DNA from 3 places in the Paenibacillus sp. YSY-4.3 genome. Region 3 is predicted to be linked to each of the others. Evidence: riboswitches for the same ligand, from Rfam matches in the RefSeq annotation. Region 3 holds a riboswitch; each other region holds the start of a gene.

Region 1 (9,936 bases), 280 kb from region 3:
TATAGTGATCTGAAGCGGGATGGATAGCAGCCCACAGTTTTCACGGTTTAGCCCAACGTTGCCGAGATCGCGGATGTTGTGTCGCGCAAAAAGGCCCCCACAGCCTAAACACTTTTTTCAGAGTGTCCAGTCTATGGGGACCAGTTTATTTAACTTCTTTTTTATTATGCAACAGGCCCACTATTTCTGATTTCAATTGTTCAAACCACTCTAAGTTAACCAAGTGATGGGAACGGGAATTTTCGTTCATGCGGCGGTAGTAATCGATTGTGCCGGAGAGTTCTTGTGTGTTGGACAGGTACTCATCAAGGAGGGCGATTCGGGTTTTAGCCTGGTCTATTTGCGATTGGATCAGTTCCAGCAATTTGTTTTTGTCGTATTCATCGGCAAAGAGCAGTGCCCCATAAAATTGCAGGTTCACATATTCCGATTTGGTGCCGTATTCGACCATTAATTTTTCGAATTCAGCCATTCCCGATCCGGTGATTTTAAAGTTCCGAATTTCGCGCCCACTGGTTGAAGGATTCTGCTGAATTTGTTCAATCCAACCTTTTTCTTCAAGTTGCTGCAGATTGTAATAAAACGAGCCTTTCGTGAAGTTTACAATGTATTTGTAATGGCGTTTTTCCATTAAGGCCAATAGTTCATAGCCGTGAGCGCCGGGGTTTTGGATAAGTAAGCCAAGAATGAGTAAGGGGATCAAGGCTGCATCACCTTCACCATCTGCGCCTCGAATTCCGCGTACGTGATTTTACCCAAAGCCAAATCCATGCTAAGCAGGTAAATCTGTTCTGTTTTCGAATAGTCCCGCTCCACTTTCAGCGACTGCTCCTCCCCCGGGATGGGCTCCAGGACATGACACTTTTTCGAAAAAGCTTCGAAATAGCGGTAGCCGAATTTGCGCTGCGAAACCGCGTCTAAATGAATGCCATCAGGATTCGCGGTCAAATCTGCCGCCGTGACAAAATAACAATTCGGGTGTTCATTGGCGTAGCGCTGTAATTGCGCGTTAACCTGTCGATATTCTGTCGCGTGCTGTCCAAAACCGGTTTTTCCCAGGAAATCACCAAGTCCGCCAATGATCAACGGCACCTCATCAAGATTTAATTCGTTTCTTAGGGTCTCGATGATAAGGGTTAATTTCTCGTAATAAGTTTCATGTAGCGAACGATAACTGTCGCTCTCACCCTGGTGCCAAAGGATTCCGCAGATTTGACTGGACCGCAAGGCGAAGCGAGCCTCGGACAAAGCATGTTGAAAAAGGATGCCTTCCCGATGCCAGTCATTCAAGGAACTGCCACCTTCCGCACAAGGAATCAAACCAATTTCTTCATCGGGGTTGGCTTTCGACCAGGCATCGGCGAAAGACGCCGCCAGGCTTACACCGGAAATCGGACGGTCATAATTAATCGGTTCTGTCATCATCTGCCACTGTCCATTACGCAGCATTTTTATTTTTTCATGATAGATAGGGTCGACTTCATGCAAAAATCCACGGCCTGCCATATTAGACTGACCCAACATTAAAAATGATTGTATCATTTAATCTTTACTCCTTTTCATAACTATTACGGTCTAATTGGTCTAAAAACATTATATAGTCTAATTAGACTATTGTCTATTAAGAGGGCTCAATACTTCATCTAACCCCATTATGTTGTAAATGAAGAGATGTTTGGTTTGGAAAGCCCTGTTTTGGTAAAATATATTGAAGACTTTGAAGAAAACTTAGAATCCTAGAATGAAGAGTATTAGATGAATCTTCCCTTTTCGCATAGTGGAAAAATGTATTTTAAAACAAGGGAAATGCCTATGTCTTCCTCACTCTATCTATTTCATGAAACTTTTAAGAATAAGCTCTCGGAAGTAGAATATGAGAAGCTGAGTGAGGATTGCTATAGTTGTGACAGCAAGCGAGTAGAAAGGAGAATAATCCTATGGAAGTAACCGCACAGGAAGTGGCTGAATGGATGGTCAAGGAAATCAGGTCTACGGGAACGCTATACCAGACCGATGCGATTGAATATGTGAAGACCCATTTCGGCGAACAATTCGTATTCGTGAATGAGAATGGAAATACATCGCTGTCTAAAGAAGTGAAGAAGGCTTTCCGCAAACTCCACGGCGGCAGAATTGCTTGGGACCGCGACGGATTCTTTTGGGCTTGGACCTGAGGAGGCATTGGCCGTAGTAGACCGGAGCTGCTACAATGCCTACTATCGCATGTCGCTTGTTATAACGCTACGTGATCGTGCAAGACCCTGATGGCAACTTAATCAATCTTTTCGCTTAGTGGGGATGCCAACATAAGATTTACTAATTTCTCGCCGCCACAAGTTCTTGCCGAACCCTCCAATGAACTGACTTACTGTCGGACCCAGGCTCAAGAGGTAGCACGGAGAACCGTATCATAAGTGACGGCGAAAATTGGGGTGTCGGGGCAAAACTAATTTTGGGCCCCGGACCCATTTAGCCAGCGTAAAACGGGTTGCCTCGCCAATTTTCACGGTGTGCCCAAACCTCCTTCTTTATTGTCCTTAACCAACTTGTTAAAAAGACAAAGCCATTTGATTTGACGGCTACCGCAGAAGACATCGGTGAGCTTCACGGGAGACTCATCCGTGTTGGAAGAAACTTTGTCGAGTTTATCAAGATGCCAGGCCGGAGGGTTCCTACTCTGTTTCCGTTAAATCAGTTCACTGAAGTCGAATGCGAACATGAAGATGAGGAATAGGAACTGCGAACGACCCGCAAGTAGTGCGCATGAAGATATATCGTTGCGAGTCCGCGTTAAAACGCGGATTTTTTTATTTTTACGATACAGCGCGGTCTTTTGATCGCCATCTGCTGCTCTTGTTTTTATCGTTAATTGTCGAGTAAGATGTAGGTATCATTAACTTTGTATAAATTGCATAATTGAGAACAGGTGTCTGATCGGCGACGTGCTTGTCGTTCTGACTTAAAAGGGAAGTTCGGTGCAATACCGACGCGGTCCCGCCACTGTAACGGAGGAGCAGGCAGCTCAACCGGCCACTGATCTACATGGATTGGGAAGGCCGCTGCCGAGTGACGATTCCGGAGCCAGGAGACCTGCCTGTTCTGACAGCACTGCTGTACCTACGGGAGATAGGAAGGTGTTAGATGAACCGTCATAATATACGATTATGCAGGCGTCTTTCCCTATGTTTTTCACAGGGAAGACGCCTTTTATTGTTGCTAGCAGACACAACACGTTAAGACGTGTACCACTATGCCGTTATGGGTGAGCAAATTGCTTCATTAGGCTAGTCAGCGGGAAAAGTCTCGTGGCGTGCAGAAGATGATTAGTGAAGGGGGTATTCCAATGACCTTACAACAATTGAAATATATTCTGACTATCGTGAATTGCGGCTCGATAAGCGAAGCGGCAAAGAGGCTGTTTATTTCGCAGCCGAGCTTATCCAATGCGGTGAAAGAAATCGAGATGGAAGCAGGTATTGAGATTTTCCTTCGATCGTCCAAGGGAATCGTGCTATCCAGCGACGGAGCGGAGTTCCTATCTTACGCTAGGCAAGTCGTAGAGCAAGCTGAGCTTCTCGAGCAGCGGTACATGAATCGTAAGCCTTCGAAGAAGCTGTTCTCGATCTCAACACAGCATTATGCCTTCTCAGTGCAGGCTTTCGTCGGACTGCTGAAGGAGCTTAAAGTGGATGAGTACGAGTGCACGCTACGCGAAACGCGTACCCACGAGATTATCGAAGACGTACGGAATATGAGAAGTGAGCTCGGAATCATTTATATCAGCGAATTCAACCGAAAGGTGATTCAAAAGATATTAAAGGACAACGATCTGCGATTTCATCCGCTGTTCCAAGCGGAAGCGCACGTATTTATCAGTGAGGAGCATCCACTTGCCTCTAAGTCGCTGCTGGACATCGAGGATTTGGATGACTTCCCGTGTTTGGCCTTTGAGCAAGGTGAATATAATTCCTTTTACTTCGCGGAGGAAATACTCAGCACGCGAACGTACAAGAAGAAAATACTGGTCAGTGACCGTGCCACGTTATTCAACCTGTTGATCGGGCTTAATGGCTATACGATTAGCTCAGGCGTACTGAATAAGGATCTGAACGGGGAACAAATCAAATCTGTACGACTTCGTACGGACGAGAACATAAAGGTAGGTTACATCGTGAATCAAAAGGCGAGCTTGAGCCAGCTGGCTGCCGCCTATTTGATGAAGCTCAAAACCGTCATTACGGAATTCGGCTACCCGATCATAGACCAAGAGGATGAGCTCGACTGAGCCCATCCTCTTGTACGTTATTATAGCGTTGCTCTTACTTCTTTGGCTGCTTGGACAAGGTTTTCCAAGCTGGCCCACGTTTCCGTAACACCGCGAGTTTTAAGTCCGCAGTCCGGGTTAACCCATAGCTTGGAGACTTCGATCTTGTCGAGCATGTGGCCCAGCGTTTCTTTAAGCTCGTCGACGCTAGGAATTCGAGGCGAATGAATGTCGTATACGCCGGGGCCGACTTCAGTACGGAAGCCGCATTCGTTAATTGCATCGATGATGGCTAGATCCGAACGCGACGCTTCGAACGTAATGACATCGGCGTCCATCGCATCGATATCGCGAATGATGTCGCTGAACTGGCTGTAGCACATATGGGTATGAATTTGCGTTTCGGCTTTAACTCCGCTGTGTACAAGTCTGAAGGCAGGAATCGCCCAGCTCAAGTACTCGCTCTGCCAGTCCGAATGACGCAATGGAAGCTTCTCTCTTAATGCAGCTTCGTCGATCTGGATAATCTCAATGCCGTTGGCTTCGAGATCGAGTACTTCGTCACGAATGGCAAGACCGATCTGAAGAGCGCTTTCCTTCAGGCTGATATCTTCGCGAGGGAACGACCAGTTCAGGATCGTTACCGGACCCGTCAGCATGCCTTTGACCAGTTTGTTAGTACGGCTCTTCGCGAATGCCGAATATTCTACCGTAATCGGCTTGTTGCGGCTAATGTCGCCCCATACGATTGGCGGTTTTACGCAGCGCGTTCCGTAAGACTGCACCCAGGCGTTCTCTGTGAAAATAAAGCCATCCAGGCATTCGCCAAAGTATTCGACCATATCATTGCGTTCGTATTCGCCATGGACAATGACGTCAATTCCGATTTCCTCCTGCTGTGCGATGCACTCCGCGATCCGCTCAAAGTTGAATTGCTTGTACTGTTCCTCGGTGATGTTGCCTTTCTTAAAGGCTGAACGGTTAGCGCGGACTTCAGCCGTTTGCGGAAACGAGCCGATCGTCGTCGTAGGCAGCAGCGGCAGATTGAACTTCGCTTTCTGAATGGCTTCACGCTCAGCGAACGCAGGCAATCTCGTGAAGTCGGCGTCCGTCAACTCCGCCACTCTCTTCTGTACCGAGTTGTCGTTCGTGAGGCGCGAAGCACTGAATAGCTTCTCATTCTCCGTGTAAAAAGCAGAGGCTTCAGGGCTCGCTTGCTCCAGAATCGACTTAAGTTCTGCAAGCTCGCGCAGCTTTTCTTCCGCGAACGCGAAATATTGCTTATTCGCCGCCGTCAGCTTCGTTTCGTTCTTAATCGTGTATGGGACATGAAGCAGCGAGCATGAAGTGCCGAGCACGACTTGGTCTGCATGCTTGCCGATCTCGCAAACGAGGGCAATCGTCTGCTTGTATTGGTTTTTCCAGATGTTCTTGCCATTAATTACACCGGCGAACAGCACCTTATCGCTTGCGAAGCCATGCTTGCGCACGAGGTCCAAAGACTGCTTGCCCTCGACGAAGTCGATGCCGATTCCGTCGAACGGCAGCGCTTGAAGCACCTGATAGCAGTCGCGAACGTCTCCAAAATACGTTTGCGCGACAACTTTTATGCTTCCTTTGGCGGACAGGATACCGTTATAAAGCTCCGTGAACAGCGCGATATCTTCCGCAGTCAAATCCGTTACCAATGCAGGCTCATCCAGTTGAAGCCATGCTGCGCCCAGCGTGTTCAATTGGTTCAGGAGAGCCGTATAAGCTTCGACAACCGCAGGCACGAAATCCTTTGCTTTCTTCGAGCCGGTGAATCTCGCGAGCTTGAGCAGGGTGAATGCTCCGATCAGCACAGGCTTGGTTGCGATGCCGAGCTGTTTTGCTTCCGTAAATTCGTCGAACAGCTTCGATCCGGCTAAACGGATGCTTGTTGTATCGTCGATTTCTGGCACCATATAGTGGTAGTTCGTGTTGAACCATTTTTTCATCGCCAGCGCTTTAACGTCGCCTTTGTCGCCTTGATATCCTCTCGCCATTGCGAAATACGTCTCCAGCGGGCTTAGGCCGAGCGCTTGGTATCTTTGCGGAATGATCCCAAGCAAGCAAGCTGTGTCGAGCAGTCCGTCGTAGAAGGAAAAATCGTTGGACGGAATGAAATCGATGCCGTTCTCCTGTTGAAGCTTCCAGTTTGCCGATCTAAGCTGAGCTGCCGTTTGTTGCAGTTCTTCGACGGGAAGTACGCCTTTGAAGTATTTTTCGGATGCGAATTTAAGCTCTCTAAGCGCGCCAACTCGCGGATAACCGATGATGGATGTTTTCAATTATAACAGCTCCTTATGTGGTATGTTGGTTTCATTATAGAGCGTGGAAGCTGCTATTGGTAAATACTTAAAAACTATATAGAGGCATAGCTTTTTGCTATAGTCTGCCATTGATTTTGCCGTTACTATGTTACGCTGTAACCCCCGTACCACAACTTATGACGCAATTAGTAGGGATTGAAAGTTAAAAGACTATACAACCAATCACCCCATAGAGCTGGCGGATCTCATCAAACTCTCCATCATTTCGTCGGAATGGTGCACCGCGAACATCAACGGAGTGCATTGATCGGATGCTTGAGCCCTGAGCGAGATTCGGTTTGTAGCAGATTATTTTAATGATTGGATTTAGAATTAAGTATTACACTAATAAATTAACTTTAGCCGTACGGAGGGTTACCCGTACGGCTAAAGTCTGATATAGGAAGGCCGAGTGCTTTATCAGAAGGCGCCGAAGCGGTTGCCTGCGGCCACGCCTTTGGGAGAGATACGTTCAATCTCTGCCAAATCTTCGGCTGTCAGCTTCACTTGCAGCGCGCCGAGGTTCTCTTGCACACGATCCAATCGTTTCGTTCCCGGAATCGGCACGATCTGTTCGCCTTGTGCCAGGAGCCAGGCCAGACTCAATTGGGCGGGAGTACAGCCTTTATTGGAGGCCATTCTCTCGATTAGAGAGACGACCTCAACATTCTTGGCGAAGTTCTCGCCTTGAAACCGTGGGTAATAGCGCCTATAGTCGTCTTCCGGTAAATCCTTGAATTTCTTGATCTGGCCGGTTAGGAAGCCGCGGCCAAGCGGGCTGTAAGGGACTAGGCCGATACGCAGCTCCTTAAGAAGTGGGAGGATTTCATCCTCCAGTTCCCTGCTCCAAAGGGAATATTCGGTTTCGACTGCGGTAATCGGATGTACCGCATGAGCACGTCGGATGATATCGGTTGGCGCCTCAGACAAGCCAATATATCGGATCTTCCCTTGCTTAACGAGGTCAGCCATCGTGCCGACCGTTTCTTCAATGGGAGTATTCGGATCAGGGCGATGCTGGTAATAGAGATCAATGTAATCTAGTCCCAGGCTGTAGAGGCTGGCATCAACGGATTTCTTAATGTAGGCGGGGTCTCCTTTCGGTCCTTGCCCGTGCGTGATGCCGAATTTGGTTGCAATAACGGCCTTATCGCGCCGGCCTTTAAGGGCACGTCCGACAAACTTCTCATTTTCACCGAACCGCCCTAGCAGATATTCCGTCCCATAAAGGTCGGCCGTATCGAACATCGTCACGCCCATATCCAGTGCTCCCTGAATAGTATGCACGGATTCATCGTTATCAGGCATCATCATCGTTCCGAGGCCGAGGGCTGACACTTCAAGTCCTTCGTTCCCTAATTTTCTTTGCTGCAACATAGGCTCCCTCATTTCTGGTTTAGGATGTTTCGAATATAAACCTACTCTAATCGATCCTTATTGAGGCAGCCACACAACGTTCTTACTAGTAAAAATACTAACAGTCTGCAGCTGGATCATCCGTAATTGGTGTGTAAATGCAAATGTGGATATCCGGGCTATCAGTTAGATTAACCAATGATTGGATGTCATAAGATTGATAGACACCGGGGGGCTGTAGAAATATCCGGTTTACTTTTTTTAGTTGAACATCGTACTGTTTCCAGATTCGTTCGAATTCGGCGTTGTTCTTAATAAGATGTTCTATATTCACAATACGACTGCGCATTTCCGTATCTTCGAATAACAAACGAATAAAATAGCGTTCTTGGACAGGAATAGAGGCAAAGTCGAAGAACATCTCCTGGGCTGCCTTGTTCCAAGCGAGCACTTCGGTCCTCTCATTCGTGATATGAGAAGGGAACGCCAGCTGATCGATAATCTGCTGTATCTGTGGATCCACGACAGCTCGTGTCGCAAGAGGCGTCTCGGATGCATGAGGGTTCCATAACTGATATAAATGACTTTTCTCTGCGGGAGATAATCGGAGAGCTTGGGCGATGCAGTCGATCACATCTCTGGAAGGGGTCAGATCCCGTCCTTGTTCAAGCCATGTATAGTAGGTGACGCTTACACCTGCTAGTACGGCGACTTCTTCGCGACGTAATCCAGGCGTCTTCCGCTGCCCGCTCGTGAACTCCAAGCCCGCATCCTCCGGAGAAAGCCGCTCTCTGCGTGATTTGAGAAACATCCCCATCGCTTTTGCCTTGCTGTTCGTAACAGTCATGGATCGAACACCACCTTAAAGTTTGGTATTGCGCCATTCATTGGATAACAAAAGAATAGCTTTGAAAAACAATAACAATTGTACTATAATAGCTAACAATTCACTGTGTTATCAGCTTTCGCTCTATAGATGATACGGTGAACCATACCATAAGTGACGGCTAAAAATAGGGGGTGCCCTGGCACTTCCTTTTTGCTGATATTGTTCACTCATTAAAATAAATCTTCGCGTTTTTTCAATAAGCGAACGAATGAAATGCTTATTTTCGGAGCGAGGCATTTATCGTTGAGTGTATACAAACCATGTAATGCTTGCTGCTAATAATGCCGACGAAATCAAAGCTGTAAGAACACTATATGTTTGCCAAATAAGTATCGTTGACCAATCTAATGCACAGCACATTATACACTGGACAATCGTAGCAACCAGCAAAACAGCGGTTACGATTATTCGCTTTTTTGTCATTGGCTGCCGCTCATTCGTTTTCCTTCTGCGTAATCCTAAGAAAAAGAACAGAACAGCCAATAGGCAAAGAATAATTGTGGTAGACGACAAAATGATATCCAAAAGCTGTGTGCCGCTTATTCCATATGACTGCGTCAGATTGCCGTCTAGTATATCTTTAACTTTTAGTACCATGCTTCTATTGATATTTGCTCCGTTGGTCAGCAAGCAGATGGCTGTTCGTTCATTTGGCAGTATGACCATTTCGGTTCCGAAATTGGGATTGCCCCCTGGGTGCTCTATAATCGTTTGGTTGGCGTTTACCGACCAGCCCGCCGCATAATACATTTCGTTGACAGCCGGAACAGACATATCACCTTGATGTGATTTTTCGATAACCGTATGGAATATTTCGGGTATGTCCTGCACAATACCCATCTGTATGCCCATCCAACGCGCCATATCTTTTGTACAAGAAATGATGTAGGCTGCTGGTTTATTCCCGGAATAATCCGGCGCGTTATATGGAGTTGTCATAAAAAAGGAAGAACGGTAGCCCTGTGCCAACTGTCCGGTGGCTTGAGCATCTTCTTTATAAACATACGTCTGGTGAAGACCCAACGGCTGAAATACCTGTTCCCTCATAAAGTCTTCATAGCTTTGTCCCGACACCATCTCAATAACCAGACCTA
Region 2 (9,936 bases), on a different contig from region 3:
GGAACTGTCTTTAATTGATGCAAAAGCTGCACGGCTCCTTAATTGAACGGAGTCTTTCTCTCCAATAAATTAAACTACTAGATGGTTAGGATAAGGTAAGGAAAAAGGGAAGGTAACAAGGTAACTAGGGAACTAGATGTATTTCCTGCAGTTAGTTCATCGGTTTTGGGCGCGTTAAGGGAAACTAATTGCAAAACCTACATTTAGATTGAAGCTATTTCGACGAATGAGCTCTATTCCGGCAAACTAACTGCATGTTTTGCATTTAGCGTATGTATTTTTGATAATAGAGCGTAACTAGATGTATAAAATACATTTAGTTTTTAAATCACCAATGAATGGTTACTTGAGCTTCTGGAAGGCGAAATATGAGCGGAATTAAGAGCTCTAGACTACTGCACCCTCCATTTCTCCCCAGCATACAATTCAGTATCACAATGAAAAGGGGAGTTATTGTTGGAGATACCTGTGACTGGCTTTGTTGTTCATCGGGAAGATGATTCCGATTCTGAGCACTCGCATAAGCTGTACATTACGTCTTGGAATGGGAGACCTGTGCATGTTCACCCTTTTGCGGGGGAGACATCCTTTGATGTTGGACATAATCACCATTATGCGGGCAGAACGGAACCGGCTCCAAGCGGAGTTCAGCACGTACACAATTACTGCGCGGTGACGTCTTTTAATGCTGGCCACTCTCACAAGATTAGAGGGACGACAGGACAGGCGATCCCACTGCCAGGGGGCGGACATTACCATTACTTCGAAGGATACACGACAGTAGACGGAAGCACGCCGCATCGGCATCACTACTGCGGGAATACGGGCAACGAGGAGGCTTGAACGGGCTAAAGTAGCCTGTTTGGAAAGAATCCGACTGCAGGCAATCAAAAAAGCACCCCAGCGAATCTCTATTGGAATTCCCTTAGATGGGAAGTGGCCAATATCGGTTCGTGGGGTGCTATATTATTTTACAAATCGTCGAATCCGTTGTCGTCGCCGACCTTGCCGTAGTTGCGGGATTTGGCTTCGAAGAAGTCCGTCTTCGTCGCGTTCAGCGCTTCATCCGAGAACGGCTTGATCCATGGCATGCAGTTTACGTCTACGCCTTGGTATGCTTTCTCAAGACCCATCAGGCTCAGGCGTTTATTGGCAATGTACTTGATGTAATCGGACAATTCGTTCAAGTCAATGCCGCGGACTTCCTTGAGCGTATAGTGCGCCCAGTTCGTCTCCAACTCCACCGCCCGGTCGATCGTGCGGTATACGTAGTCGATGTTTTCTTTCGTATTCAGCTCCGGACAGTCTAGCAGCAGCTGTTTGAACACTTCGGCAAAGAAGTAGCAGTGCTGATTCTCGTCACGCTGAATGTAGGAAATCATTTGGCTCGTACCCATCATCTTCTGGTCGCGTGCCAGATTGTAGAAGAAGGCGAACGTGCTGTAGAAGAAAATCCCTTCCAGAATGAGATCCGCTACGAGCGCTTCAAAGAACGTCTGCGGCGATTGTTCGTTACGGAAGTTCTGATAAATTTCCGAGATGAACTTGTTCCGGTCAAGCAGCACGGGATCATGCTTCCAATATTCGAAAATCTCTTTTTGCTCCTGCTCCGATACGATTGAGGACAGCACGTAAGAGTACGATTGGTTATGCACGACCTCCTGCTGAGCGATAATAGCGGAAATCGCCTCAAGCGAAGAATCCGTGAAATAACGTTTTACGTCCCCAACGAACATCGTCTGCATCGAATCCAGAACAGCCAGCAGCGAAATATTGATCTTGAACGTGCGCTGCTCCTCGGGATCCAATAGCGGAAATTGCTGCGCATCCTTGCTCATTGGAATCTCGTCCGCAATCCAGTGGTTCAGCAGCAGTACTTTGTACAGCTTGTACATATGCGGCATGCGGATGTCGTTCCAGTTCAGGATACCAGAGGATTCTCCGTTAATGATGCGAGTTGATTTGTTCGGTGCCTCCGTATTAAAAATCGTTTGCAGTTGCAATGATCTCATCTCCTCAAAGATTTGATGTTATTTTAAAAATATTAGTAGTCTGACTAGCCCAAGCGAATCCCCGCAGGGGACAGCGCCACCCAGCACATAGCCCTCACAATGAACCGCTGATAGCAGCAGTCCGCTCCTATGCAGGAGCGACCACTCTAGCGGGCCCGTTAGGGCGGCAAGCGGCCCAGTTGCACGAACTACCTCGGGTGCGCTCGACAGCAGCAGTCCTCCGCAGTGTGTTTCCAGGTGGCCCGGGTGCGCCGAAAGTAAGACGTACCCGAAGGGGGAAAAGCGTTCCACGCACAAACCTACAGCGTATTCCCGTAGGGAACAGCGAGCAGGAGCGCCTCTTTAACTCCAACGTTACTCCCCTTTGCGGGAGTCCCGAGGGCAGCGGGCCCTCGGGGGCCCTCCCTTACGACAAGGGAGGGTTTGGGTGGGTTGGGATCCTGGTTGGGATCCCCTTAACTGGCGCAGCTCTCACACTCTTCGATCGTCAGCGCGCGGCTGCGAACATAGTAAGTCGATTTCAGGCCGGCCTTCCAGGCATGTAAATGCAGTTCCAGGAATTCCGTCGCTTTGATGTCAGGGCGCACGTACAGGTTGAAGCTTTGCGCTTGATCGACGTGGCGCTGACGGGCTCCGGCCATATCGATCGACCAGTGCTGGTCAATCAGGAAGGCCGTTTTGTAGTACCAGATCGTCTTCTCGGACAAATCCGGCGCCGGGTTGGCGATTTTGTACGTCGTCTTCTCCTCATAGGAGAGCAGCTCGTACAGCGGGTCGATGCTCGCGGTAGAACCGGCGATGATCGAAGTCGAGCCGTTCGGCGCAATCGCGAACATCCAGGCGTTGCGCACGCCGTTCTTGCTCACTTCCTCCGCCAGCTCGCGCCATTGTTCGGTCGTTACGAACTTGCCTTCACGAGTGCCGTCGGTGTAATTCCGGTATGTGAAGTAGTTGCCGTTCTCCCAATCGGAGCCGGCGAACTTCGGATAGCGTCCTTTCTCTATAGCTAGCTCCATGCTGGATTTGACCAGCAGGTAGTTGATTTTTTCATAGAGATCATCGTTGTATTTAACGGCTTCTTCAGATTCCCAGCGGATGCCTTCCAGGGCCAGCAAATGATGGAGCCCGAAGGTGCCGAGCCCGATCGCCCGGTATTGGCTGTTCGTGTACTGGGCTTGCAATACCTCGATGTTGTTGATGTCGATGACGTTATCGAGCATCCGCGTCTGAATCGGAACGAGGCGATCCAATACGCCGGCTGGAACAGCGCGGGCAAGGTGGATCGAGTTCAGGTTGCAGACGACGAAATCGCCAGGAATTTTGGAAACGACGATACGGGTTTGGCCGTCCTTCGTTACTAATTCCTCTTGTTCTACAACGGTTGGCGATTGGTTTTGCATGATTTCCGTGCACAGATTCGACGAGTAGACCATGCCGTGCGCCCGGTTCGGGTTGGCGCGGTTAACGGTGTCTCGGTAGAACATGTACGGCGTGCCTGTCTCCAGTTGCGATTTCATGATCCGTTTCATGATATCGATCGCTGGCATCGTAATTCTCGACAGCGTTGGATGATTGACCGCTTCTTCATATCTTTCACGGAACTCGCCGCTGCCTACCTCTTTGTCGTAGAAATCTTCCAGGCCTAGCGGGCGGCCGTTCTCGTCTTTCCAGCCCATCGTCTTCTTCACTTCGTGCGGGCAGAACAGGTTCCACTCGCCGCGAGCCTCGACAGCTTCCATGAAAAGGTCAGGGAGGCAGACACCGTGGAACACGTCATGCGCGCGCATCCGCTCGTCACCGTTGTTCAGCTTCAGGTCAAGGAAAGCGAGGATATCCTTGTGGAACACGTCCAGATATACCGCGATGGCTCCTTTGCGTGTGCCGAGCTGGTCGACGCTGACGGCCGTGTTGTTCAGCTGGCGAATCCAAGGGATAACGCCGGAGCTGGTGTTCTTGTGGCCGCGGATGTCCGAGCCGCGGGCGCGAACCTTGCCGAGATAGACGCCGATGCCGCCGCCCATTTTGCTGAGGCGGGCCACGTCCGTATTAGAATCGAAAATGCCTTCCAGCGAGTCGTCCACGGTATCGATGAAGCAACTGGACAGCTGTCCAGCGACTTTTTTACCGGCATTGGACATCGTTGGCGTAGCGGCGGTCATATAGATGTTGCTCATAGCCCAGTAGGCTTCTTTTACAAATTCCAGACGCTTGTCTGCAGGCTCCTGGTGCATCAGATACATGGCGATGACCATGTAACGCTCTTGCGGCAGCTCCATCGTGCGTCCGTCAAAATCGGTAGCCAGGTAGCGCTCGGTGAGCGTCAGCAGGCCGATATAATCGAACAGCAGGTCGCGGGTCGGGTCAATCAGCTCGCCCAGTTCATCGATTTGCTCTTTCGTATAGCAATCGAGCAATTCTTGGCGGTAGATGCCCGCTTTGACTAGCTCGGTAATAAGATGGTAGAACGATCCGTAAGGCTCTTCCGGATACGCTTTGTAACGGCGGTTGACCGCTGCTTTTTTGTATAAGGTAGTGAGCAGGGCGCGGGCTGCGGCAAACTTCCAGTCCGGCTCGTCCTTGGTGACGAGTTCCAGAGCGGACATCGTAAAGGCGCTGCTGATTTCCTCGCCGGTGACGGAGTCATGTCTCAGCTTAGCGGTGACGCCGCGCAGCAGACGCTCCTTGTCAAGTGTATGTAATCCATCCAGAATACGGTCGGCGTAAATTCCGAGACGGTCATTGTCGAACGCAAGCTGGCGATTGTTGGGTTTCGTTACGAGTGAAGGCATGTAAAAATTCCTCGCTTTCCTGAAGTGGGATATTTAATCTTCCAATTCATTGTCGAATCTTGGATGCTCAAATCTTTAATTCTTAAATTGCAACTATTCCTCGAAAAAAGAGGCGCTTCATACGCGGGCTCAAAAGATCGCAATTATACGATCTTGATCGATAGAAGAGCTTTGAACAGCCACGTTATGATTTGGCGCCAGTGACGTCAATAGAACGAACACAAATTATAATTATACTAGAAACAGAGTCGGCTAGAAAGAGAAAGTTGGCTGCCATTCGACAATGCCGCGCTGGGACAGGCTCGCCGGAATGTCGATCAGCCTTTGATTGGAGCTGCCGCGATAGAGCAGGGATGGGTCCCGTAATTCATCGACATAGCGCCCGTCCACCAGAACCTGGCAGCGGCTTAACAGTCCGTATTCCGGTGACTGCGTGTCCTCGGTTAATTCCTCGTACGTATACCCGCTGTAAATCCAGACGGATAACGAGCCTGCGGCCTCGCGCAAACGATCGAGGAAAGCACTGACCTGGGCTGCCGAGAAAAAAGGGTCGCCGCCAAGAATCGACAGTCCGCTAAGCAGCGGGTTGCCGGCGATGTCCTGGATAATTTCCTGCTCCCGTTCGGAAGTGAAGGGCTCGCCGTAATTGAAATTCCAGGTGGCCGGACTGAAGCAGCCCTTGCAATAATGGCGACATCCGCTTATAAAGAGCGCCGCCCGCAGTCCTTCGCCTTCATTAATCGATTCCGGGTAATAGCCGCAAATGTTCATGTCGAATGCTTCAGGCGGTCGCGGACCTCGGCTTGCTTGGCGGCGTTGAACCGCGTCTGGAAATCCCCGGTCAAATATCCGGTCACGCGCCGCAGGCGGCGGATATGGACGTCCTGCTCGCTGGCGTTGCAGGATGGGCAAACAGCGCCGATGATTCCTTCATAACCGCAGCCCGAGCAGCGGTCAATCGGATGGTTTATGCTAAAGTAGCTCACTTGCTGCGACAGTGCGTACTGAATGATTCTCAGAAACGCGGCCGGATTGCTGCGGGCGTTGCCGTTCAGCTCAATGTAGGAGATGGCTCCCGCATTGCACAGCCCGTGGAACGGTGCTTCCAGCTCGATTTTTTTAGCTGCGCTGATGTCATAGTATACCGGCACATGAAAAGAGTTCGTGTAATATTCCCGGTCAACGACGCCAGGAATTTCCCCGTAGTTAGCCCGGTCTCGCTTGGTGAACTTCCCGGACAACCCTTCCGCCGGAGTGGCGAACAGGGTAATGTTCAGGTTGTGCCGTTCGCTCTGACGGTCGCAATAGTCGCGCATGAAGGCGATCAAATTATAAGCTTTCTTATATACATCGGCATCTTCACCGTGATGTTTACCATACATGGCTTTCATGCATTCCGCGACCCCGATGAAGCCGATCGACAGGCTGCCGTGCTTGAGTAGCTCTTCCACCGTATCCTCGGGGTTCAGATGTTCGCCGCCCTCCCATACGCCTTCGCGCATCATGAAGTCGGAAGCCTTCGCTTTCTGGGACGATTGAATCCGGAAGCGGTGCAGCAGCCCGTCCAAAGCGATATCCATATAACGTTCCAGTTCACGGTAGAAGCCTTGTTCATCTGCGGTTTGCCGCTGTCCTAACGCAATGCCATGTTCCAGGCCCAGCTTGACCAGGTTCAGGGTATTGAAGGACAAATTTCCTTTACCGGAAAGGCGGTTGCGGCCGAAGCGGTCGCTTAGCACCCTCGTGCGGCAGCCCATCGTGGCAAATTCGGTATCTGGGTTCGCCGGATTGTAGTACATCAGATTGAGCGGGGCGTCCAGGTTGGCGAAGTTCGGATACAGCCGCTTGGCCGAGCATTCCGCTGCTTTCAGGAACAGCTCGTAATTGGGTTCTCCGGGCTGCTGATTAACGCCTTGCTTGCATTTAAAAATTTGAATTGGAAAAATCGGCGTTTCGCCGCTGCCAAGTCCGCGCATCGTTGCGGCAAGCAGGGAGCTGATGACGAGTTGTCCTTCTATCGACGTGCAGGTGCCGTAGTTGATGCTCGTAAACGGAATTTGTCCGCCCGCCCGGCTCGACATCGTATTGAGATTGTGAATGAGGCTCTCGGCGGCCTGCAGCGTTTCGCCTTCGATCTCTTTGACTGCATATTTGAAAGCTCTTGGATACTGCGCTTGCAGATCGGAGCGAGCCATTGTGATGAGGCCGTACTCGGCGTCCTTGTCTCCTTCTTCGAAGTAGTCCAAGCCTTTGCGGAAATATTTGATGAAGGATTTGGTCACATAAGGCGCCAGGTCATGATCAAGCTTGTTGGCGGATACTCCACCGTATTGCGCATTTTGCTGGGATTGAAAAATAATCGCCACGAGCGCCATCGCCGTCATAATTGAATTCGGCGGCCTTACACTGCCGTTCCCGGTGTTGAACCCTTCGCGCAGCAGCTTATCGAACGGAATAAAGATACAGTTCGTCGTTCCGATCGCATATTGATCCAAATCGTGTACGTAGACGACATTGTCTTGAATGGCCTGAACGAGTGGTTTAGGCATGACAAAATGGTTCGCATACCATTTCGCGTATTCGCTGCCGAATTTGCTCATCTTGCCGGAGAAGCTTTCGCCGTTCAAGTTAGCGTTCTCCCGCAGCACTTCAAGATTGCTGCTCGCAACGATCTCTTCTCCTAATGTAATAACTTCTTCCAGCATGTCTTGGCGGCTTGTATAAACCGGGTTCATAATCGCCATAACAAAGTTTCCCTCCCGAAAAACTACACATTACAACCATATAAAAGGCATTTCCGACTGTGCAAGGTTGGAAATGCCCGAATGCGCGTTGGAAGAACTGCTTGGATCATCCATTAGATACAGGATAGATACATATGTAAGCTGCAAGCGGACACCTACCTGTTCCTCGCAGGTTCATCTGGTACTTGGTGTCAATACAGAATTGGGCAGGTATCCTGGCTTCCGGTTTCTTCGCTGACGCCTTCCCGCAGATGGCTAGCATCTGCAGTGGCCCTTGTCAGTAAAGTGCTGCAAAGAGCTTGGTGAGCTCTTGCAGGCACCCGGTCACAGTGGCGGGACCGCAGCGGAATTGCACCGCACTTCCCTTTTAAGCCCCAGCCGATCAATAGAGGGCTGGATCACCCGATTCCACTATATTTGGTTGTCTGCAACTTACATTACCCCAATATGTAGTGTTTGTAAACAGACAACTTCACCAGCCGAGTGATGAAAAAGTATGAAAAAACTGGTGAAAGCAACCCTGATGCGGCGAGTGGGAGATGAAGAAAAATTGTGAACATTTATCGCGGCAATTCATGGTCGTATTTTTTGCGCAGGTGGTTCAGCTGTTCTAATTTGCGCAGGTGCTGCTCTTGGTTTTTCATCCCGGTAGCGACGATCAGGTTCTCTACCAGGAAGGTCGGGGCGATCATCGAATGGAATTCCCAAATCTCGCCCCGGCTGGCATACAGGGTTACGTCGCTTTGGCCCGAGAAGTCGGAGACAAGGCGATCGGTAATGAGTACTGTACGGTAGCCGCATTGCTTGGCATGGTCAGCGATCACTTTGGCTTCTGGAAGCAATCGGACGAAGCCGAAGAGGACAACGACGTCTTCGCCTGTAATATGGAGCAGATCCTCGAACAGCTCGCTGCCTCCGCGATCAAGGTGATGGATGGACAGGCCGAAGCGGCTGAGGCGGTAATGCATCAACTGGGCCAGACCGGACGAGGGACCCGGGGCATACAAATATACTCTGCGCGCCGTGACAAGTGCATCAACAGCGGCGTCAAATGCTTCCTGTGAATAATGCTGCAGCGTGCCTTCTAGATGCTCAATGCTGGAGGCAAGGAATTGACCTGGAAAGGACGCCGCGTTTGCTCTATCCATGATGTTTTTCATCTTGGCGGCAGGGGTAACTTCCAAATGCTCGCGAAGCTGGTTTTTGAAATCTTTAATATTTTTAAAACCGACAGAACGCCAAAACCTCGATACGGAAGCGATGCTGAGTCCCAAGTTGTCCGCGATTTCTTGTTCGGTCAGAAAGAGGACGGTTTGCATGTTTTTCTGAATATAGTCGGCAATTTTATATTGACCTGGGGATAAGGTTTCTAAATTCCAGTCCAAGTTCATCGGGGTGGCCTCTCTTTCTTCGGTTGAATGGATAGCTTTAGATTAACATATCCGCACGAGGGCGGTAATGAGAATCTAGCAAGGAATGATATATTTTTTTCATTAAATAAATTCATGAAATAATTTTTACATATGATTTACAAGATATAGAAGCAGCATTAATATTTCCCTCCTATAGTGGAGCTATCTGAAACCAGGAGGGGAAGCTAGAGTGGCTCAATTAAAACAAAGGTATGTATTAACCCAGTCCCAGAAAATGATGGTATTCATTCTATCGATGTCGCTGTACGGTTTGTCGAATATGATCACCGAACTGATTCCGTCGGTTCAGCTGGGACCGATCGAACTGTCGGTCGAATACTTCGCGTTCATCCCGCTGACGCTGTGCATTTTGTTCCATCCGTTCTATGCGGCGGTCGGGGCGGCGCTTGGCGAAGTCATCTTCGGCGAAATCATGCTAGGGCAATTCGGCGGACTTGGCGAGCTGGAGAAGTTCATCGGGTTCTCACTGGCAATGTTCATCGCCGGGACGCTGGTGAGCGATCCTCAGAACCGCAGACAGGTTGGCGTCGCAGCGATGATGGGAGTCGTCATTCACCAATTTATCAGTTGCGCGGTCGATATCGCCAAAGTATGGATCGGTGTGGAGGAGTTTGAGGCGGTGCCGGGATTAGCGCAAAGCGTTGTGGTGGTTGAAGGAGTGGCTTTTCTAAACGATGTTTTGTTCTCAGGCATTCTGTTCGCGCTGCTGCCGACGTTGTACCTTGTGCCTCGTTTATATGGGAAAATCGAACCGCTGCTTGGCATGAAGCCTAGAAATAATAAGATGAAATATTCACTCGGTGAAATTATGGCTCCCAGATTAATCGTCGTTTCCGTAATACTGGCCGTTCTGGCTGCAGTTGCTGAGTTCCTGGCTGAATCGGATATGGCGCTTGTTGAATGGGATGCCGACTTCCTGGAAAGCATCGGCGGCTGGTTCATCTGGGTAAGCATCGGC
Region 3 (9,936 bases):
GGGCCGTAAAGACATAACGGAAGCCAGGCTCAGAAGCTGCTTCTGGCCTCCCGACAGCTCATGCACCCCCAGCTGCAGCCAGCCTTCCATACCAAAGAACTGAACGAGTTCGCCGATTCTGCGCTGAATCTGCTCCGTAGCATAGCCCAAGTTCTCCATCGCGAAGGTAAGCTCCTGCCATACCGTATTCATAACGATCTGATTGTCCGGATCCTGGAAGACCATCCCAATTTCTTCGATGGAATGCCTTGCTTCCAAGTCGTCCAGCAGATTTCCCCGGTACCGTATTTCTCCCTGCCGATGTCCTTCCGGCCTAATCTCCCGCTTCAGCTGGCGAAGCAGCGTCGTCTTTCCCGATCCCGATGGTCCGCATAATAATACGAAGTCTCCCTCTTCAACGGTGATATTTATATTCGCCAGCATCGCTTCCGATGCTTCCGGGTATTTGAAGCTTACATGTTCGATCTGATATAGCGCCAATGCAGCCACTCCTTCCCATTCATCGCAAGGGGAATCGCCAGGAATACAGCATAACTAAGCAAATGAATTCCCAGCTGAGACGACCACTGCAATGCCTGCAGCCGAGGATATACCTCATAATGGTTTACACCAAACAACGCACCGATCACGATATTCAGCCCCGTTATGATCATAGTCCACAGCACAAGCTTGTCCCGGCGATCCATCCGGTAGACCGTACCACTGCTTCTTCGCCCGATTCCATAGCCCCTTGCCCTCATGGAGCCGGCGGTCTGCAGCGCTTCCTCCAATGACCAGCCGACGAGCGTATGCATCGTCTCCATCCCCTCCCGCATCAGATGCTTCTTGCTTCCTCTGGGCTGCAAATAACCCATGACCCTCTGAATCGTCATAATTTGCTGCAGTCTGCGGGTCAGCAAAGGGACGAAGCGAAGCGTTACAGTAATCACAAAGGCCGTCCGCGGTGCGTATGGTGTAAGCAGATACAACAGCTTGTCCGGTGTCACGACCAAATTAAAGGCGATGAAGACAAGCAGCATGTTAAGCAGTGATAGGGCAAATATCGCGCCATACACGATGGCTTCCATCGTAACAGGGCGATCCCAGACGTAGAACAGGATCGTGGCACCCCGGCTGGAGAACAACGGATTCGAAATAAATATGACAAAGGCGATGAGTAAGTAGCCTTTAATTACTTTTTTCAACGCTCTCCCCCCATCGAGAGAGAAGAGGAGTACTACAATGCATATGAAAGACACCAGCGAATATACGGGATGCTGAAACATCATGCAGGCTCCCAGTAATACAAGGAAATATAGCATGCTTAATTGTGGATGCAGCCCTGTAAACCCATATACCATATCAGCTCTTCCCATCCCATAACCCGTCCTCTGCGCCAGCGCCCAGATCTTTGCCCAAATCTTCCGTGTACAGCCACCGAATGTCATCCCCGGGACTCAGCGGCCAAATCCCCGCGCTTCGGTTCGGGAATTTGCCATTTACGCTGTACATCCAGCCGCTGCCCGAGCCTTTATCGAATTCATATAAATTATCTATGCCCTGGACATAGGCCGTCGCTCCGCTTCCGGTATACTCCATTTGCAGCTTTTGGCTGCGGGTAGTCTTCTTCAATACATCCAGTACGGACTTGGAATCGCCGATGTCTACCTCGGTCGTTCCCATAATCGTGCCGATATCCGGCGGTCCAACGATGGTTAACGTTACGGAACCGCCAGAGCCAGCGGCTGCATCCGTGGCACTATCTTTGCCAGGCAACGCGCCGGAACCCGGGGGCGTAGAGGATATGGCCGCTCCCGAACCGCTCTGAACTGGCTGAGGCTTAACGCCCTCAGCATCATCGAACTTCTTTCCTTCACCGGCCTGTTTGCCGGCGTTAGGCTGCACCGCTCCGTCGGGAAGGGCTGTAGATGACTCTTCAGCCTTCGCAGCCAATTCACCAGCCGTGCCCTGCGCAGCGCCACTGTCGCCGGATTCAGCGAGCGGTGTCGCTTCTTTGCCCCCAGGCTGTAAAACTGAAGACGGCTCATCTCTGTCCGGTACCGTCTCTTGCGGCGATCCGGCCCCCCCGCTCTCCGTACCGGAATTCCCAGAGTCTGCTTTGGCAGAATGATCCTCATTACGGGACACTTCGATAGATGAATTACCAGATGCATCACCAACCGAACCAATCCGCTCCGAACGATCGCCTCCGTAGAACCATACCGCAGCCAGCACGATAGCGATAATGGCCAACAGCCCGAAAAATTTGTTTCTATTCTGCCATAATGTCCTGCTCCATTTCGGCATATGCCCACCCCAAGCTATGATAATCGTATAAATAGGGAAAGAAGGAGGCTTAAGTCTCCTTCTCCCAGTTAATGCTATGGATTAAGCATGGCATGCATTTTCACGATCACGACAGCAGCCATTTCTCTAGTGACTTGCTCATGCGGCCGGAAATAGTCGCCGTCTCCCGACATGAGCCCGGATTGAACAGCCGAATCCACATAAGCGGCAGCCCAATTAGATACTTGCTCACGGTCTTTGAGAATGCGGTTCGAGGTTGTGCTATCCCCTGCATTTGGCAGCAATTGCCCTTGCATGCGCACAAGAATCGTAGCCATTTCCTGTCTTGTAATTTGCTGATTCGGTCCGAATTGGCTTTCGTTCAAACCGGAAATCATGCCTTTCTCCTTAGCCGCAGCTACATATCCGGCGTACCAGGAGTCTTGGCTGACATCCTTGAAGCCCGCCGCATTCCCAGACGGCTGTTCGCCTGCCAGCTTGACGACCAGCACCGCGAATTCCGCACGGGTCAAACCACGCTTCGGCTCAAACTGCGGCGTCGCCGCTCCCGTACCTGCCATCAAGCCCAGCTCAGTTGCTTGTTCAACCGCTCCCTTGGCCCATGCAGATATGGAGGCTTGATCGCCGTAGACAACTGGAGCCGGCTCAGAGACGGCAGTTTGTATATCGGACATATCAAATAACGTGCTTTGCTTCTTCAGCATCCGTTCATACGCGCCAAGTGCCATTAGCCCCTGGTGGGTTGCCATATAATCGCTGGCTCCTCCTGCCGTATGGGCGAACCCGCCATCCTTGTTCACATATGCTTGCAGCGCTGTAAGCAGATCGCCGCCGCTCTTCACGAACCGCTGATCATCCAGCGGGATATTATGGCTGGACAGAGCAATAATCACCTGCGAAATGCTCTCGCTCGCTTCTACACCCCACGCTTTAAAGCCGCCGCTTGCCAACTGCTGCTGCGACAGCCAGGCCAGCGCGTTTTCCGCAGCCGCTTTAACCTCTTTGCGGTCCTGATATTTCGCCAAGGCTTGCAGCGCCATGGCCGTCATATCGATATCGCTTTGGCCGTTGGACTCTTTACTGATCGGGAATCCGCCATCGGAATTCTGCTGCTGCAGCACCGCAGCGACCAGCTTATCCCGCGTCCACAGCGCATCGTTTGGAATATCAGCCTTGGCTGCATCCAGAGACAGCAAGGCGAATACGAGTCCGTTCGTGCCTTGATTCGTCATGCGCGCATTGTTGTAGATTTTCTCCAGCAAATCTGTCCCGGCCACGCTGCGCGGATCCTTCCCGATTGCGGTGACGGCCAGTACCATGCGTTCATAGTCTGTCACTAAGCGGAATTCGCCGTTCTTCTCACGAACATGGCTCTCGAGTACCGAATAATATTCCGCAGGCACTTGCTTGCCGGAGCGAGCCAGCGCTAAAGCGTCCCAATCGTTAAAATTATCATGCTTAGCGAAGCTGCGATTGTTCAAAATCCAGTTCGAAGCATTAGCAATCGCCGCCTTAATGCGCTCCAGGGAAGCCGCTTGCTGCTCCGGCGTTGCCACTGCTACCTGTCCTAAAGCTCCTTCGGCCACGCCGATGCCAGCAGGACCGCCAGCTCCAGGCGCCCCGGCACCCGGTGCTCCGTTTCCGGCGTCTTCTTCTTCAAGATCTTTGCCGAGGTTCGTAGTATAACGCCAGCGAAGAACATCGCCGTTCTGCAGCGTATACAGTCCTGCGCTGTAATTTGGAAATACCCCATTTACCTGATACATCCAGCCGCTCAACGGCCCTTTGTCAAACTCGCCTAAACCGTTTATCGCTTGTACATAAAGGGTAGCATCAGAACCAATGTAATTCATAGAAATACCGCGCCCTTGCAGTACTCTCTTTAGGACTGTAAATGCGGTATCTCCATCCTGGAGCGTAACTGCCATAGACGAAACAATGTTTCCTTCGCCAATCGTATGTTTCTCTACAGACAAAGTAATTGAACGGGTAGCCGGTGGAGTTACTACGCCGCCCCCGTCACCCGGGTTACCACCAGTGCCAGGCGTGCCACCCCCATTGCCGGGAGCTCCGCCATTTCCTGGATTGGTACCTCCGTTGCCAGGATTACCGCCCTGTCCAGGAGTATCCTTAGTTTTCAAGTCGTAAGCAATAAACTCCGTAAAATGCGTCGTCTTGATGACTAAATCGCCATGATCATCCGCATAGGCATAAACTGCATCCTGTCTTACCGAAGAATCGTTGTATTTCGGAATTGGATTAAAGCTTCCATCGCTGCCGACCCAGCCGGCATGCCTGCTGCCTTGCCCAATCAGCTTCAAAGTTACATGACGGCTGAAATCAATTCTGTCACTGCCGCCTACCTTCACACGAATTGCAATCTGAGTAAGTTCCTCATTCGTTAAGGACAACTTGTCGTTTACCTTACTGATCAACGTACCATCCGTGGTGCTCAGCTTGCTAGGCAGTTGAATTTGGCGGTTCCAGCCTAATGAGCGGACCTCGGTATCCGGTGCAATATCGAAATACGTACTGTCCGTAACTGAAGTTACCTACGGCAATTGCGCTCTAGTGAACTCAAGGATGACCTTGTCTTCCGTCAACGGGTCTCCATATGACCCGTTCTCGAAATGGGTCTCGCCGTCCGGAACATAAATAATCCGTTCGTGAACCGGCCCAGCGGAAGCTGGAACAACGACACTCACCGTCTCGCTTTCGCTCTGCCCGGCTAAAGCCCCAGCCAATGCCTGTACGGTAATTATGCCTTCAGCAGCTTGACCTGCAAAAGCAATGTTAGCTTGCTGGTTGTTGCTCATGGTTACGCCAGCAACCTGCAGCCCTGTTGTGCCGGTGTCGATAAGCCAATAATTTACCTGCCCTGCAGCTGGCGTAAACGTATCCCCTACCAGCTTGATTTCAATCGCAGGGTTCGAGGCTCCATGACTAATTTCCAGCGCTGCCGCCGATATGCTGGCCCAGCGGCTGTAATAGAAATGGACCTGATCGCCGGGCTGAATGACATATTCGCCCGCTCCGACCCAAGGAGCAACCCCATTGACGGTGTACATCCAGCCGTCCCAGCCGCCCAAAGTTCCTGCGACTTGTCCGCCAATCTCCGTGACGTAAGCATTGCTCCCGCTGCCCGTAATGCTGTAACTAATCGGCGGCACAGCGGTATCAAGACCCTGCTTCATAACATCAAGCGCCGTAACTTCCCCGCCGTTCGGTGATACTGTGACTATCTGAGAAGCGTAAAGCTCGCTGTCCATTCCGGTCACTTGCAGCTGTGCCGATATGCTAGGCTGAACCGGCGCAGCTTCAGCAATACGATACCATGTCGATTGCCCATGCTGGATGTCGAGCAGCGCAATAAGCGCCTGCTCTGTAGACATGCTGTTCATTCTCGCATCGGCAGCTTTCCATTTGAAGGAGCCGTCAGCCATCTGGAACAGCGCGTATGCATCCAATACCGAATGGCCGTTCTTGATCCATTCGGAGGATAGTGCATCGTCGCTTACGGCCACTAGACCAGAGACCGTAGTAGACAGACTGTTCGAGTTGTCACCGGAGCCCCATGTTCCAGGTGAGTTAAACCCGCCATTATCGAGCTGCCGCTGCTTCAACAGCTCCTTTGCGCGCTGAATGGCGCTGTCCACTGCGCTTTGCCCCTGATAATTGCCAAGCGCCAGCAGCGCCATGCCGGTCATATCCGTATCGCCGGACGACCCGGTTGGCGTTAACCCGAACCCGCCGTCCGCGTACTGGCAAGACAGCAAATAGTCTAGAGCCTTTTTCGCCGCCGCATCATCCCATGTGCCTACGTTTGCACCGAGCTTGACTCCGGCATCCAAGGCAAGCATGGCCCAGATGTGCTTGTTAACGCCGCCGATCGCCCCCGTAGCGGGGTTCTGCTGCGCAGCAAGCTCAGCCCATAAATTTCGATCCGTCTCCCAAGCATGCGCTGGATCTTTCCCCATAGCCAGCAGCCCAAATATGTATCTGATATGCTCGGTACCCGTGTTATTTGCCGCCAAATTAGGCGCTGTCGTCTCCCAGGAAGGCAGTCTCCATTTTCCATCCTGCAGATCTGCTCCTGCACCCCATATAGCCACGAGCTCCCACCAGGACTCGATTCGTTTCGTCGAGCTAGCATCACTATACTGCTTGGCATAGTAATCCATGGTGCTCGCAATCATACTGTTCAACTGAGTGTTGTTTGCCCCTCCTGCCGCCTTGGCGAGCTGAGGATTTACTAGAGACAACAACAGCACGAAGCTCATCCATACGGGCAAGCTTCTCTTCATCCCATTCTTCCAACTGTTCAACGTCCGCTCTCCTTTACCATTGTTTTTTGTGGACAACAAAAAAACACCTTTCCCGTAGAGAAAGATGTTCCTGAAGATTTGTCCGTGTAACACTATACACACTCGGCCGCTCCAATGACTAAGCATGACGGCAGCAGCACGAATAAACATCTCCATCTCATCCTCGTGAGAAATCACAGAGCTCTTACACGGCAGGTCTCCTGGCTTCGCATCATCGCTTCAACTATCCCCTTCCCGTTGATGATCAACAGTGGTTTTACGATAGTCAGCTCCGCGTTACAGTGGCGGGACCGCGTCGAATTTTCATCGAACTTCCCTATTAAGCTGCTTCATAATAAATTATGGGCAGCACCGTATAAGTAAAATATTAAATTGGTTGATTCCGGGTTATTGTATCAGACTTCACGGGATTAGACAAAGGTTTTTCTGCCTTGCTATCGCGAAAACGGCAATTGAGCCGACGTGTCGTTGGAGTTGTTCTTGCCCAGCCGCTTCTTCAAATAACTCGTTAGCCTCAGCTCGATAAGTTGGTAGGATAGATGCGACACTACAATAGAAATGATCAGCGATAATGCAGCGTATACGGCAAATGCCAACCAAGGCTGATGAACAAGCATGCTCAGCTTGGGGATCACTCTTTTGAGCGGAAACATAACCATCGTATGCCACATATACAGACTGTAGCTGATTTTCCCCAAATATTGCATCGGGCGAAGCTGCAAAAACCGGGACATTAACCCGTGCTCCCGCAAAATGGACTGAAAGAAAAAATAGCTAATAATTAACGGAATCAATATATACACATGCCTGGCGTTATAGTGATAGCACATATATAGGAGCCCGAATAATATTATCCCGTTCAGATACAAAGCTCTCCTGTAAGGATACACCCTGCGCAGAAACGACTCTGTAAAATAAGAGGCGATACCCACGACAAAGAACAGCATGTCCGGGTGATAGTATATGAGCATCGCACTAACTAGCAGCATAATGCCTAAAAGAATAGATTTAACAAATACAGGAAGCGACTTCCTGCGATAAATGATGTAAATCAGGCCCGCCATGAGATAGAACGCCATTTCATAGCTTAATGACCAGGCTACGATTTGGGCAATAGGCAGGGGAAATACGCCTGGCAGCAGCAGCAGGTTGGAGAAAAAATGAACCGTATAGCTGGCAAAACCGATATTGTCCATCCATTTATAGCCGATCCACGGCCCTGCCGCAAATATGAGAATATGAATTAGCAAAAACACCGGATAAATCCGAAGGATTCGGTTCAAAGCGAATTTCCTTACCGTCCCGTGCCGAAGCAGCGTCTGCGTAATGAGATAGCCGCTGATGACGAAAAACAGATTAACGGAAATCGGACCAGCATAATTGATGAAATAACTCCAATGACTGCGAGGATACTCCCTTAAGTACCCCTCAAGGATCGACGAGCCGTAAATATGAAAAATGACTACCGAGATTGCAAGCCAACCCCGAAGCCCTGTCAACGTAGTATTTATCTTCTTCATACTAGTACATTACCATAGAAGGTCTTGATAATTGAATGGCTATACGGACGATTCTAAAAAAAAGTGCATGAAATCATTGAAGAGGCCACCCCCATGCACCTTAGCATGGGAGCGGCCTCAGTTTCTTGTTAATAGATTTAAATTGCAGACTAATCAAATCGCTGCGTCTTATACCACTTGCTTTCCCTATGCATGATCTTATCCATAATCATGTTATAAGAGGCACGGAGCGAAATGACCAGGAAGAGCTGTGCGTATGTGAAATACGTAATACAGGACAAGACAAAATTGCGGACGTTGCTCTGCCCGATATCGGAAGCCAGTGCCAGGTTGATCTGCAGCACATACAAATAATACATCAGCGCCCAGGCGATAATCAGGTAAATGTACACATCGCCCTCAAACTGGAAGGGAGACAACACCTCCGGCTTAAATAGAGCGATCAGCCAATAAGCAATGTTCACGACAATAATGAGGTCGGAGATAACGATCGTAATCAGAAACCAGAAATAACTGGCCGTAAAGAAAAGCACATGCAGCTTGATGCGCCAGCTCGAAGGCTTGAACAAGTGGTGGAAATTATCCAGTACCACCTGATAATTCCCTTTGGCCCATCGTTCGCGCTGCTTCATATATACGGAAAGCTGCTCAGGCTCCTGCTGATAAGCCTCGGCTTGCGGGGCAAGCGCAATGAGCTGGCCTCTTGAGAGGATTTCAAACGAAATGGCCGTATCTTCGGTAAGCGCCTGCTCGTCCCAACCGCCGATTTCTTTGATTAGTGATGTTTTGACAATAAAATTCGTGCCCGGAATCGTCCCCAGCTTGAACAGCTCCCACATGCCGGTATGCAGCACTCTCTGCATCGTCACCAGCTCCAGGTTAATGCATCTAGATAAGAAGTTTTGGCCCCGGTTCCGGGCTTTGTTACGGCCAAATACAGCCCCGTACAACTCCGGCTCCTCCATCGCTTTCTGCACGAGAAAGAGCAGCGAATTTTTCTCCGGCGCAGCGTCCGCGTCAAAAATGCAAATCCACTCTCCGGTGGCATGCTCCAGCGCATCATTCAAGGCGCCCGACTTGCCGCCCGTTCCTTTGCGCTCCATAATGAAGAAGTCCCGATGCTGGTACTGGGGCTGTGCCTTAAGTGCCTTTAGCCGCCCTGCCGTATTATCCGTGCAGTTATCCGCCACGACGATAAACTGTATTTTATGCTCGGGATAGTTCAGATGGAGAACATGCCTCGCTGTTGCCGCGATGACGAGCTCTTCGTTATGAGCCGGAACCATCACGGTTACCGTAGGGAAGCCTTCCAAATCGGTAGGCATTACCAAAGGCGTTGTGCTCTGCCGCCATACAAAGCGAATGGCCCCGATCATGATGATGATCGATTGGAACACGGCGATCCAGATGCTAACCATACACAGAATCAACAATAAATCAGCCACTGAATTTCCCCCGATCATACTTTTTATTCACTCTGGCCCGGAACACCAGGGTAGCAGCCGTCAGAATCACAACAGTCACCGCGAATATGAAGCTAACTCCAGTACATAATGGAATGAACCAGTCGATGTACGACGCCATAAGCAAATCCTGCCACCTCCCTCCCGCATCCGGGGTAATCCGTCTAGCAAATCATATGTACTCCCCAATCAAATCCGTCTCGGTATGTCTCTCTAGTGCAGCGATGACCGCATCGATATCCTTATACTTGCTGAACTGATCCTTCTGGAACGCGATCGCTCCCGCACGAATGACGAGCTTAAGGGGATGCCCCTTTTTATCCAGGAAATGAACGTCCATCA

What was found. A riboswitch is a leader RNA that binds a small molecule or an ion and turns the genes downstream of it on or off. The one in region 3 is predicted to bind cobalamin.
Region 1: it holds a riboswitch for cobalamin, as region 3 does, so the genes downstream of both, ACYUJT_RS14675 (LysR family transcriptional regulator) here and ACYUJT_RS15970 (DUF4430 domain-containing protein) in region 3, are expected to answer to the same signal.
Region 2: it holds a riboswitch for cobalamin, as region 3 does, so the genes downstream of both, ACYUJT_RS07925 (anaerobic ribonucleoside triphosphate reductase) here and ACYUJT_RS15970 (DUF4430 domain-containing protein) in region 3, are expected to answer to the same signal.

The regions. Positions count from the first base shown of each region.
Region 1 covers NZ_BAABMC010000004.1:68,363-78,298, forward strand. Annotated here, with positions in the region: gene ACYUJT_RS14660 (PadR family transcriptional regulator) at 146-703, opposite strand; gene ACYUJT_RS14665 (sialate O-acetylesterase) at 700-1,542, opposite strand; gene ACYUJT_RS14670 (DUF6953 family protein) at 1,938-2,174, shown strand; cobalamin riboswitch at 2,908-3,112, shown strand; gene ACYUJT_RS14675 (LysR family transcriptional regulator) at 3,344-4,285, shown strand; gene metE (5-methyltetrahydropteroyltriglutamate--homocysteine S-methyltransferase) at 4,306-6,576, opposite strand; gene ACYUJT_RS14685 (aldo/keto reductase) at 7,018-7,971, opposite strand; gene ACYUJT_RS14690 (helix-turn-helix transcriptional regulator) at 8,072-8,800, opposite strand; gene ACYUJT_RS14695 (serine hydrolase domain-containing protein) at 9,080-9,936, opposite strand, start outside.
Region 2 covers NZ_BAABMC010000002.1:209,305-219,240, reverse strand. Annotated here, with positions in the region: gene ACYUJT_RS07945 (YmaF family protein) at 457-843, shown strand; gene ACYUJT_RS07940 (ribonucleotide-diphosphate reductase subunit beta) at 972-2,003, opposite strand; gene ACYUJT_RS07935 (ribonucleoside-diphosphate reductase subunit alpha) at 2,468-4,801, opposite strand; gene nrdG (anaerobic ribonucleoside-triphosphate reductase activating protein) at 5,054-5,572, opposite strand; gene ACYUJT_RS07925 (anaerobic ribonucleoside triphosphate reductase) at 5,569-7,545, opposite strand; cobalamin riboswitch at 7,734-7,966, opposite strand; gene ACYUJT_RS07920 (MurR/RpiR family transcriptional regulator) at 8,106-8,936, opposite strand; gene ACYUJT_RS07915 (cell division protein FtsQ) at 9,148-9,936, shown strand, end outside.
Region 3 covers NZ_BAABMC010000004.1:347,340-357,275, reverse strand. Annotated here, with positions in the region: gene ACYUJT_RS15990 (ABC transporter ATP-binding protein) at 1-480, opposite strand, end outside; gene ACYUJT_RS15985 (energy-coupling factor transporter transmembrane component T) at 453-1,340, opposite strand; gene ACYUJT_RS15980 (DUF4430 domain-containing protein) at 1,342-2,286, opposite strand; gene ACYUJT_RS15975 (S-layer homology domain-containing protein) at 2,361-4,721, opposite strand; gene ACYUJT_RS15970 (DUF4430 domain-containing protein) at 4,839-6,611, opposite strand; cobalamin riboswitch at 6,785-6,982, opposite strand; gene ACYUJT_RS15965 (acyltransferase family protein) at 7,046-8,110, opposite strand; gene ACYUJT_RS15960 (glycosyltransferase family 2 protein) at 8,281-9,576, opposite strand; gene ACYUJT_RS15955 (hypothetical protein) at 9,569-9,721, opposite strand; gene ACYUJT_RS15950 (diguanylate cyclase domain-containing protein) at 9,767-9,936, opposite strand, start outside.